Regions from separate parts of the Streptomyces sp. NPDC042336 genome, predicted to be linked through region 2. Evidence: riboswitches for the same ligand, from Rfam matches in the RefSeq annotation. Region 2 holds a riboswitch; each other region holds the start of a gene.
The links. A riboswitch is a leader RNA that binds a small molecule or an ion and turns the genes downstream of it on or off. The one in region 2 is predicted to bind cyclic di-AMP.
Positions count from the first base shown of each region.

Region 1: another riboswitch for cyclic di-AMP. It lies ahead of ACZ6IM_RS18910 (C40 family peptidase); the one in region 2 lies ahead of ACZ6IM_RS07595 (C40 family peptidase).
Region 3: another riboswitch for cyclic di-AMP. It lies ahead of ACZ6IM_RS29905 (M23 family metallopeptidase); the one in region 2 lies ahead of ACZ6IM_RS07595 (C40 family peptidase).

Region 1 covers NZ_JBVJEA010000008.1:56,997-60,176, forward strand. Annotated here, with positions in the region: gene ACZ6IM_RS18905 (tellurite resistance/C4-dicarboxylate transporter family protein) at 1-526, opposite strand, end outside; gene ACZ6IM_RS18910 (C40 family peptidase) at 587-1,777, opposite strand; cyclic di-AMP (ydaO/yuaA leader) riboswitch at 1,784-1,967, opposite strand; gene pcrA (DNA helicase PcrA) at 2,220-3,180, shown strand, end outside.
Region 2 covers NZ_JBVJEA010000002.1:527,933-531,112, reverse strand. Annotated here, with positions in the region: gene ACZ6IM_RS07605 (helix-turn-helix domain-containing protein) at 1-649, opposite strand, end outside; gene ACZ6IM_RS07600 (ATP-binding protein) at 867-1,379, shown strand; gene ACZ6IM_RS07595 (C40 family peptidase) at 1,350-1,823, opposite strand; cyclic di-AMP (ydaO/yuaA leader) riboswitch at 1,827-1,968, opposite strand; gene ACZ6IM_RS07590 (hypothetical protein) at 2,354-2,662, opposite strand; gene ACZ6IM_RS07585 (ATP-dependent Clp protease proteolytic subunit) at 2,670-3,180, opposite strand, start outside.
Region 3 covers NZ_JBVJEA010000017.1:115,919-119,098, reverse strand. Annotated here, with positions in the region: gene ACZ6IM_RS29910 (GntR family transcriptional regulator) at 1-600, opposite strand, end outside; gene ACZ6IM_RS29905 (M23 family metallopeptidase) at 730-1,494, opposite strand; cyclic di-AMP (ydaO/yuaA leader) riboswitch at 1,507-1,669, opposite strand; gene ACZ6IM_RS29900 (M16 family metallopeptidase) at 1,861-3,180, opposite strand, start outside.

The sequences.
Region 1 (3,180 bases), on a different contig from region 2:
AGAGCACGATCCCCAGCCAGAACGGCACCAGCGCCGTGTGCGCCAGCCAGGGCGTCGAGGTGGCCGTGGCCAGCGTGGCGGCGAGCACGGCGAGCCCCTCGGTGGCCACGCAGCTCAGGAAGACGGCGCCGGGCATCCGCCGCCCCCAGTGCTGCACCACCAGGTACAGCAGCCACGGCCACAGCAGGGCCGCCAGCACCAGCAGCACCGCCGCCAGGCGCGACCAGCCGAGCAGGGAGAAACGGGTGCCGAGCACGGTCGTCGCGGCGACGGCGGTGAGCGCCCCCGGCGTCCCGGCCCGCTTCACCCACTGCGCCCGGTCGGCCAGCAGCAGGTAGACGAAGTTGGCGGCCAGTATCAGCCATGCGGCGCAGGCCAGGACCAGGGCGATCCGGGACAGGACCTCGCGGCCGGTCAGATGCAGGGCGACCGACACGATGCCGGTCGCCATCACCGCGGCCCCGGCCGCCGGTGGGCGCTGCGCCCACCAGGCGCGCAGCGCTGAGGGATGGGTGGCCGATGACATGCGCCCGATGCTAGGGCCTGCCCGGCGGATCGGATCGCAGGAAAGACGCGCCCTCGCCGATCAGGCCGGGCGCACCACGCTGTAGATGGACGACTCGCCGTCGTAGAAGATCGACTCCTCGCGGACGTACGCGCCCGGCTTGGGTGCGTGGATCATCATGCCGTCGCCGATGTACAGGCCGACGTGGCTGATGTCGTCGTAGAAGAAGACCAGGTCACCGGGTTGTGCCTGGGCGACGGAGACGGTCGTGCCGGCGTTGACCTGGTCGTAGGTGACGCGCGGCAGCGTCACGCCCGCGGCCTTCCAGGCGGCCTGGGTCAGGCCCGAGCAGTCGTAGGAGTCGGGGCCCGTGGCGCCCCACACGTACGGCTTGCCGATCTGGGCGCGGGCGAAGGCGATCGCCTTCTCGGCCTTGGTGCCGTTCGAGGTGCCCGGCGTCGACGAGCCCGTGGAGCCGGTGCCGCCGGAAGTCCCCGAGGACCCGGATCCGGCGCCGCTCTCCTGCTGCCGGGCGGCCTCCTCCTGCCGTTCGCGCTCGGCCGCCTCCTCCGCCTGCTGCTTCGCCAGCTCGGCTGCCTTGCGCTCGGCCTCCTCCTGCTTCTTCTTCTCGATCGCGGCCAGCCGGGCCTTCTCCTTGGCGGTCAGCTCCGAGAGCAGCGCCCGCGCGGTGGCCAGCTTCTTCTGGACGGTCGACTTGGCCGTCTTGAGGTCGTGCTGCGAGTCGGTGAGCGTCTCGAGGCTCTCGGTGGCCTCCCGGCGCTTCTTCATCGTCTCGGACTGCTGGGTGACGTAGTCGTCGACGGCGGTCTTCTGCCGGCCGGTCAGCCGGTTCATCAGCTGGTTCTGGTCGAAGTAGTCCTGCGGCGAGTCCGCGAGCAGCAGCGTCGCGGTCTCCGGGACCGAGGCGCCCGTGCGGTACTGGGCGGAGGCGAAGGAACCCAGCTCCTCGCGCGCGTCGTTGAGCTTCTGGGTGCGCTGGGCGACGTCGTCGAGGAGGGTGTCGACCTTCTTGCGCTGCTTGGTGGTCTTCTCCTTGGCCGCGTTGTACTTCTCGGTCGCCGACCCGGCCTGGCGGTAGAGGTCGTCGACCTTCTTCTCGACCTCTTCGAGGGTCGGCCGGTCGTCCGACGGCGTGGCGCCCGCCGTCTGGGACAGCAGGGCGACGGAGGTGAGTGCCGCGGTGGCGAGGGCCGGGGTCCGTATGCCCGCGACGCGGGAACCGGTGGGACGCGACTTGCGGTGCGACGCCAAGGAGGCGACTCCTTCCAGTGCTCCGCCTACCGGGTTAGCTGTCGGGTTCGGGCGGTGGTTCGGAAGGGTTGCCCTACGGCGGCCCGCCCTCTCGTCTCGTCGAGGGCGGTGCGGCCGATTCACCCCAAGGTCTCGGTGGGTCCCCGGCTCCGGTGCCGTGCGGGCAGGCCGGACTCGGCGGAGGCCGCGCGGCCCGGCGAGGTTCGCCGGAGGGGGTCGAGCGGCCTGCCCCGCACCGTAGCCAACTCGTGTGGCCGCTGTGAAGGTTGGTGGGTGATATGCCCGATACATTTTCGTGACCTTCCGTTCGGGTGCCGCCGGGCCGGTCCCGGGCGTCACTCTTCGTGTTCCGGCCGGTCGCGGGGCGTGCCCGTGGCGGAACGGTGGGCATTTTCCGGGGTGGCACCGGGTTGTCGGTGGGGCGCCCTAGACTCGGAGAGCGATGAGCAGCCTCTTTGACGACAGCTTCCTGGCGAGCCTCCAGACCCCCCGGGGTCACGAGGAGGAACCCCCGCCGCCCGAGGACGATCACGGACCGGAGCAGGTTCCGCACGATCTGTTCGGCGGGAAGTTCGACGCGCCCCCGGACCGGGACACCCACTACCGGGACGGCGCCCCGCGCCCCGCCCTGGACGCCGCCGCCCTCCTGGAGGGGCTGAACGACAACCAGCGCGCCGCGGTCGTCCACTCCGGCTCCCCGCTGCTCATCGTGGCCGGTGCCGGCTCCGGCAAGACCCGTGTGCTCACCCACCGCATCGCCCACCTGCTGGCCGAGCGGAACGTCCACCCCGGGCAGATCCTCGCGATCACCTTCACCAACAAGGCCGCGGGCGAGATGAAGGAGCGCGTGGAGCAGCTCGTCGGCCCGCGCGCCAACGCGATGTGGGTGATGACGTTCCACAGCGCGTGCGTCCGCATCCTGCGCCGCGAGTCGAAGAAGCTCGGCTTCACCTCGTCGTTCTCGATCTACGACGCCGCCGACTCCAAGCGGCTCATGGCGCTGGTCTGCCGCGACCTGGACCTGGACCCGAAGCGCTTCCCGCCGAAGTCGTTCAGCGCGAAGATCAGCAACCTGAAGAACGAGCTGATCGACGAGGAGGACTTCGCCGCCCAGGCCGCCGACGGCTTCGAGAAGACGCTCGCCCAGGCCTACGCCATGTACCAGTCGCGGCTGCGCGAGGCCAACGCCCTCGACTTCGACGACCTGATCATGACCACGGTCAATCTGCTGCGCGCCTTCCCGGACGTCGCCGAGCACTACCGCCGCCGCTTCCGGCACGTCCTGGTCGACGAGTACCAGGACACCAACCACGCCCAGTACGCGCTGGTGCGCGAGCTGGTCGGCGTGGCCTCGGAGCACCCCGTCGACGTGCCGCCGGAGGCCGAGGTCCCGCCCGCCGAGC
Region 2 (3,180 bases):
GCGCCCCGGCGGCAAACGGCAGGACCTGGAGGCGGACGTGCGGGAGCCGCGCGGCCTCGACCAGCCGGGCCAGTTGACGGGCCATCACCCCCGGACCGCCCACCTCCCGGCGCAGCACGGCCTCGTCCAGGACCGCGCTCAGCTCCAGGGGCGGCTCGCCGCGCAGCACGTCCTGGCGGGCCAGCCGGACCTCCACCAGCGTGTCCAGCCGTTCCGCCGGCATGCCGTCCACCGCGGCCCGCGTCACCGCGCGGGCGTACTCCGGTGTCTGGAGCAGGCCGGGCACCACCGTGGTCTCCAGTGTGCGCATCGCGCTGGCCTGCGACTCCAGGCTGATGAAGTCGCGGTAGGTCGGTGGCAGCACCCCGCGGTACGCGTGCCACCAGTGGTGGCGTCCCCCCGCGTCCTCGGAGCGCGCCAGCATCACCAGCAGTCCCCGCAGCTGCTCGTCGTCCACGCCGTAGACGTCCAGCAGTAACCGCACGTCGGCCGGTTTCACCCCGCTCGTCCCCGTCTCGATCCGGCTGACCTTCGACTGGTGCCAGCCCACGAGCCGGGCCGCCTCGCCGCTGGTGATGCCCGCCGACGTGCGCAGGGCGCGCAGTTCCGCGCCCAGCTTGCGGCGGCGCACCACGGGACCGTGCTGCATGGGCCAACTCCCTTACTCCTTGTGCGCCGCCCGAATACGCTCTGCCGTCGCAGAGTTCACCGCTTCGAGCGACAGATATATGCATATCTTGGTGGATCGCCGCCCTTCACGGGTCCGGTGATGGCAGTCTGGCGACGAAGCACCAGTCCGGGACCGTACTCGAACCATCCCGCTCCGTGTCGGGCCTGCGGTCCCGTGAGAAAGGGACGACATCGCCATGGCAGACCATCTGGAAGCATCCGTCACTCTGCCGAGCGATCCCGCCTCGGTGGCCGCCGCGCGGACCTATGCGGTCGGCACCCTGGCGGAATGGGGGCTGCCGGGAGATGCCGACCTGGCCGAGACCGTGCGGCTCATCGTCTCCGAACTGGCGACCAACGCGGTCCAGCACACGTTCGGGCAGTCGCCCACCTTCACGGTGGACCTCGTTCTCGATCGCGACGAGCGGCTGCGTCTGGGTGTCACCGACAGCCATCCGCGCTTCCCCAAGCGGCTGCCCGCCGCCGTCCAGCAGGACAACGGGCGGGGCATGGTGATCATTCGCTGGCTGACCGCCGAGTGCGGCGGCAGGCTGAGGGTCCGGCCCACGCGCGAGGGCGGCAAGACCGTCTCCATCGAACTGCCCTGGACGCCCCCCGGCGGGCCGGCGGCACCCGCGGGAGTGACGGCGGGGCAGAACGCCGTCACTCCCGCGGGCGGGCTACTTGACCCGGCCGTACCAGACGCTTGAGGTCCAGATCTTCTGCAGCCGCACCACGTCCCCGGTCTTCGGAGCGTGCCAGAGCCTGCCCTTCCCGGCGTAGATGCCTACGTGGTAGACGCTCCGGCCGGAGTGGAAGAACACGAGGTCGCCGACCTTGCGGCTGTGGGCCGAGATGTGGCGGGTCTTGTTGTACTGCTGCGCCGCGGTGCGCGGGAGCTTCTTGCCGGCCTTCTTGAACGAGTACAGCGTCAGGCCGGAACAGTCGAACCGGTGGGGGCCGGTGGCGCCCCAGCGGTACGGGGATCCTTTCTTGGAAGCCGCGATGGTGAGGGCTTTCGTCGCATGGCTCGCCGCGGCCGCCTCGGAGGCGACACCGGGGACCACGACGGAGCCGCCCACGGCGGCGAGGGTGAGGGCCGAGGCCGTACCGGCACGAGCCATCAGGGACGGGACACGATTGAGCGCGGACATGCGCAACCCTTCGTCAGCCGCCTGTGAAGGATGACCTGTCGGATTCGGGCTGGCGAAGTTGCCCGGCCGCAGCGTGCGGCTTCACCCCAAGGACCGCTCGGTTTGGCACCTCTCACGGAGGCGGCCGTCCCGGCGACCCGTCGTGCTCGGGTCCTCCACTCCTGCCGATCCACTTCCTGTCGACCTGGCGTCCGGACGGCGGCAGGACTCGGCGTCCGCCCGGACCGCCCCGCCGCTGCGGCGGGGGCTTGTCGTCAGTCACGGATCTTGTCCCGCCCACGGGGAAAATCCCAACGGAACGCGTCCTTTGTGTTGTTACGTCCCACTCGCCCGTTCGGGTCGCCACCCCGTGTTCGAAGTGCCGCCGAGCGCGGTGACGGGCCCGGGACCAGCGGCGGAGCGGGAGTTCGCACCCGCGGGGCGCGGGGCGCCGCAACTTCGACCGGTCACGAAACGGAGGTGTCCCTACGCCGAAAGGGGGTACGCCGTTTGGTCCGTTTCGGCCAGGCGTCGGGCCGGCCCCGACCCCCTCAACTCCCGGAGTGCGGCGGAAGGCCGACCCGCGCGGTCCGGCGCTCGCCGTCCAGCACCCGCAGCGCCCGGGCCAGGGTCGCGGCGTGCAGCTCCGTCTCGCCGCGCCGGTGCATCAGCGCCAGCGCGTCACGCAGCGCCGCCGCCTTGCCGACCAGCGCCTGGGCGGCCCGCAGGCCGCCGTAGGTGTCGCCGACGCGCCCGGGGTTGATGCGCCCGAGCAGGTCGACGACGTCCAGATAGCGGTCGATGACCTCGGCCTCGGCGCGGGTCAGGGCGGGCAGCGGGGGCAACTCGGGTGGCAGCACGGGCGGATCACCTCGCGCCGGGCGAGGCGGGCGGGGTCCTGCGGCCGGGCACGATCCGGTCCACCAGGCCGTACTCCAGCGCCTGCCGGGCGTCGAGGACCGTCTCCCGCTCGATGTCCGCGTGCACCTGCTCGCGACCGCGGCCCGTGTGCCGTACGAGGATCTCCTCCAGGAGGGCGCGGACGCGGACCAGTTCGCCGGCGTGGACGGCCAGGTCGCTCGCCTGCCCCTCCACCGGTTCGGTGAGCGCCGGCTGGTGGATCACCACCCGGGCGCCCGGCAGGACCGCGCGCTTGCCGGGGGTGCCCGCCGCGAGCAGCACCGCGGCGGACGAACCGGCCTGCCCGAGGCAGGTCGTCGCCACGTCGCAGGCGACGTAGCGCATCGTGTCGTAGATCGCCGTCATGGCGGTGAAGGAGCCGCCGGGCGAGTTGACGTAGAGCTCGATGTCCCGGTCCGGTGCCTGGTGCTCCAGGTACATGAACTGTGCCGTCACGTCGTTCGCGGAGGTCTCGTCG
Region 3 (3,180 bases), on a different contig from region 2:
CGCCGACCGCTCGATGTGCAGGGTCATGAGCGCCCGCGCGCGGTCGCCGTCGCCCCGGGCCACGGCATCGGTGATCGCGCCGTGCTCCGCCCAGTACTCCACCAGGCCGACCGGTGCTTCCACGACGTACATCCACGCGATCTTGTGGCGGAGCTGGGTCAGCAGCGCTGCCAGGGAGGGGCTGTCCGCCGCCCGGGCGAGGGTCTCGTGGAACCAGCCGCCCAGTGAGCGCAGCTCCTCACCGGTGCCCTGCCTGGCCCGCTCCTGCCCCAGCCGGACCAGGCCGCGCAACACCTTCAGGTGGGCTTCGCTGCGCCGCCGGGCGGCCCGGGAGGCCCCGAGCGGCTCCAGGAGCGTGCGCGTCTCCAGCAGGTCGGCGGCCTCCCGCTCGGTCGGCTCCGCCACGCACGCGCCCGCGTGCCGCCGGGTGACCACGAAGCCCTCGGCCTCCAGCGTGCGCAGCGCCTCGCGGACGGGGACGCGGGAGACGCCGTAGCGGCGGGCGAGGAGTTCCTCGGTGAGCCGGCTCCCGCGGCCGTGTACGCCGGTGACGATGTCGTCCCGGATCGCCGTGCACACCGAATGCGCCGGAATACGCATGAGCGACCTCCCCTTGACCCCCGTGAAACGCCGGTGATTGACGTGCGTTGCCCAACCCCGGGCCAATCAAGCGATATTAAATGCGAAAAGCCCCGGCTCGGGAAGCCGGGGCTTTCGGACGCCTCTGTGTCAGACGTTCACGCCGTGGGAGCGGAGGTAGGCGACGGGGTCCATGTCGGAGCCGTACTCGGGGCTCGTACGGGCCTCGAAGTGCAGGTGCGGCCCGGTGACGTTGCCGGTGGCGCCGGAGAGGCCGATCTGCTGGCCCGGCTCGACCGACTGGCCGACCGAGACGCCGATGGACGACAGGTGCCCGTACTGCGTGTACGTGCCGTCGTGCATCTTGATCACGACTTGATTGCCGTACGCCCCGCCCCAGCCGGCCTCGACGACGGTGCCGACGCCCACGGCGTGCACGGTCGTGCCGCTGGAGGCGTGGAAGTCGATGCCCGTGTGGCTGCCGGAGGACCACAGGGAGCTGCCGGCCTGGTACGCGGTGGAGACGTACGAGGCGGTGATCGGCGCGACGAAGGTGTTGAGGCGCTTGCGCTCCGCCTCCCGCGCGGCACGCTCCTTGGCCTCGCGTGCCTCCTTGGCCGCCTCGGCCGCCCGCTCGCGGGCCGCCTCCCGGGCCGCCTCGCGGGCGGCGGCGTCCGCGGCCGCCTGCCGCTGGGCGAGGGCCTGGGCGTCGATCTCGTCGGCTATGGAGTCACCGATGGTGACGACCGGGGTGAGCCCGCTCTGCTCCACCTCGGGCTCGGCGGCGAGCGCCGGAGCCGCGAGGGTGCCGACGACGCCGGTGGTGGCGAGGGCCGCGACTCCCGCCGCGCGGGCGGTGGTGCGGTGCACCCTGCTGGGACGGCGGTGCTTCCCGGTGGCGCGCGTGAACGCCATGTAGAGGCTTGTCCTTTCCTTCCCTCTCGCCTACCGGGTTAGCTGACGGGTTCGGAGGTGGAAGGTCTCCTACGGACCCCCTCGCTGCGCGCGGGCGTCCGATTCACCCCAGGGACTGCGTTGGGTCCCCGGCTCCCCTGGCTCGCGCCGTACGGGGACTCGGCGATGACTGTCCGGTGCCGCGGGTGCGGCGCACTGCCTGACGAACAGCCCGGAAGACGCTAAACGCGGCTGCGTTCAATCCTCAAACGCAACAGGCTTTTTGTAGCGCACGCCACAGGGCAGACAGGCAACCACTCCCGCAATCCGGACAAACGGCGACCCTGGTGACACTCCGGTCACCAGGGCCACCACACGCGCGTGCCGCTACTCGGCCGCCACCACGGTGACTTCGCCGATGCCGAGGGCCTCGACGGACTCCTTGATCTGCGCAGCGTCGCCGACGAGGACAGTCACGAGGCGGTCCACCGGGAAGGCGTTCACGACCGCCGCGGTGGCCTCCACGGTGCCCGTGGCGGCCAGTTGACGGTAGAGCATGGCCTGGAAGTCGTCGGGCAGGTGCTGCTCGACCTGGTCGGCCAGCGTGCTCGCCACGGCCGCCGCCGTCTCGTACTTCAGCGGCGCCACGCCCACCAGGTTCTGCACGGCCACGTCGCGCTCGGCGTCGGTGAGTCCCTCCGCTGCGAGCCTGCGCAGCACCGTCCACAGGTCCTCCAGGGCGGGACCGGTGTTGGGCGTGTCGACGGACCCGCTGATGGCGAGCATCGCGGCGCCCGTGCCGTCCGGCGCGGACCGCAGGACCTGGCCGAACGCCCGTACGCCGTAGGTGTAGCCCTTCTCCTCGCGCAGGACGCGGTCCAGGCGCGAGGTGAGGGTGCCGCCGAGGCAGTAGGTGCCGAGCACCTGCGCGGGCCACACGCGGTCGTGCCGGTCGGCGCCGGTGCGGCCGATCAGCAGCTGCGTCTGGACGGCGCCGGGACGGTCGACGATGACGACACGGCCCCGGTCGTCGGCGGTCACCGGAGGCACGGGACGCGGCTCGCCGGCCGAACCGGTCCACGCGCCCAGGGTGTCGCCGAGCAGCGCGTCCAGGTCGATGCCGGTGAGGTCGCCGACTACCACCGCGGTGGCCGTGGCGGGGCGGACGTGCCGCTCGTAGAAGGCGCGGACGGCCGCCGAGTCGATGGCAGCGACCGTCTCCTCGGTGCCCTGGCGCGGGCGCGACATGCGGGAGTCGGCCGGGAACAACTCCTTGGAGAGTTCCTTCGCGGCGCGCCGGGAGGGGTTGGCCAGCTCGTGCGGGATCTCGTCGAGCCGGTTGCGCACCAGCCGTTCGACCTCGCCGTCCGCGAACGCGGGCGCCCTGAGGGCGTCGGCGAGCAGGCCGAGGGCCTTGGCGAGGCGCGAGGCGGGCACCTCGAGGCTCAGCCGGACGCCGGGGTGGTCGGCGTGCGCGTCCAGGGTGGCGCCGCAGCGCTCCAGCTCGGCGGCGAACTCCTCGGCGGAGTGCTTGTCGGTGCCCTCGGAGAATGCGCGCGCCATGATGGTGGCGACGCCGTCGAGACCGGCGGGCTCGGCGTCCAGGGGGGCGTCGAGGAGCACCTCGACGGCGACGACCTGCTGGCCGGGGCGGTGGCAGCGCAGCACGGTGAGGCCGTTGCCGAGGCTGCCGCGCTCGGGGGCGGG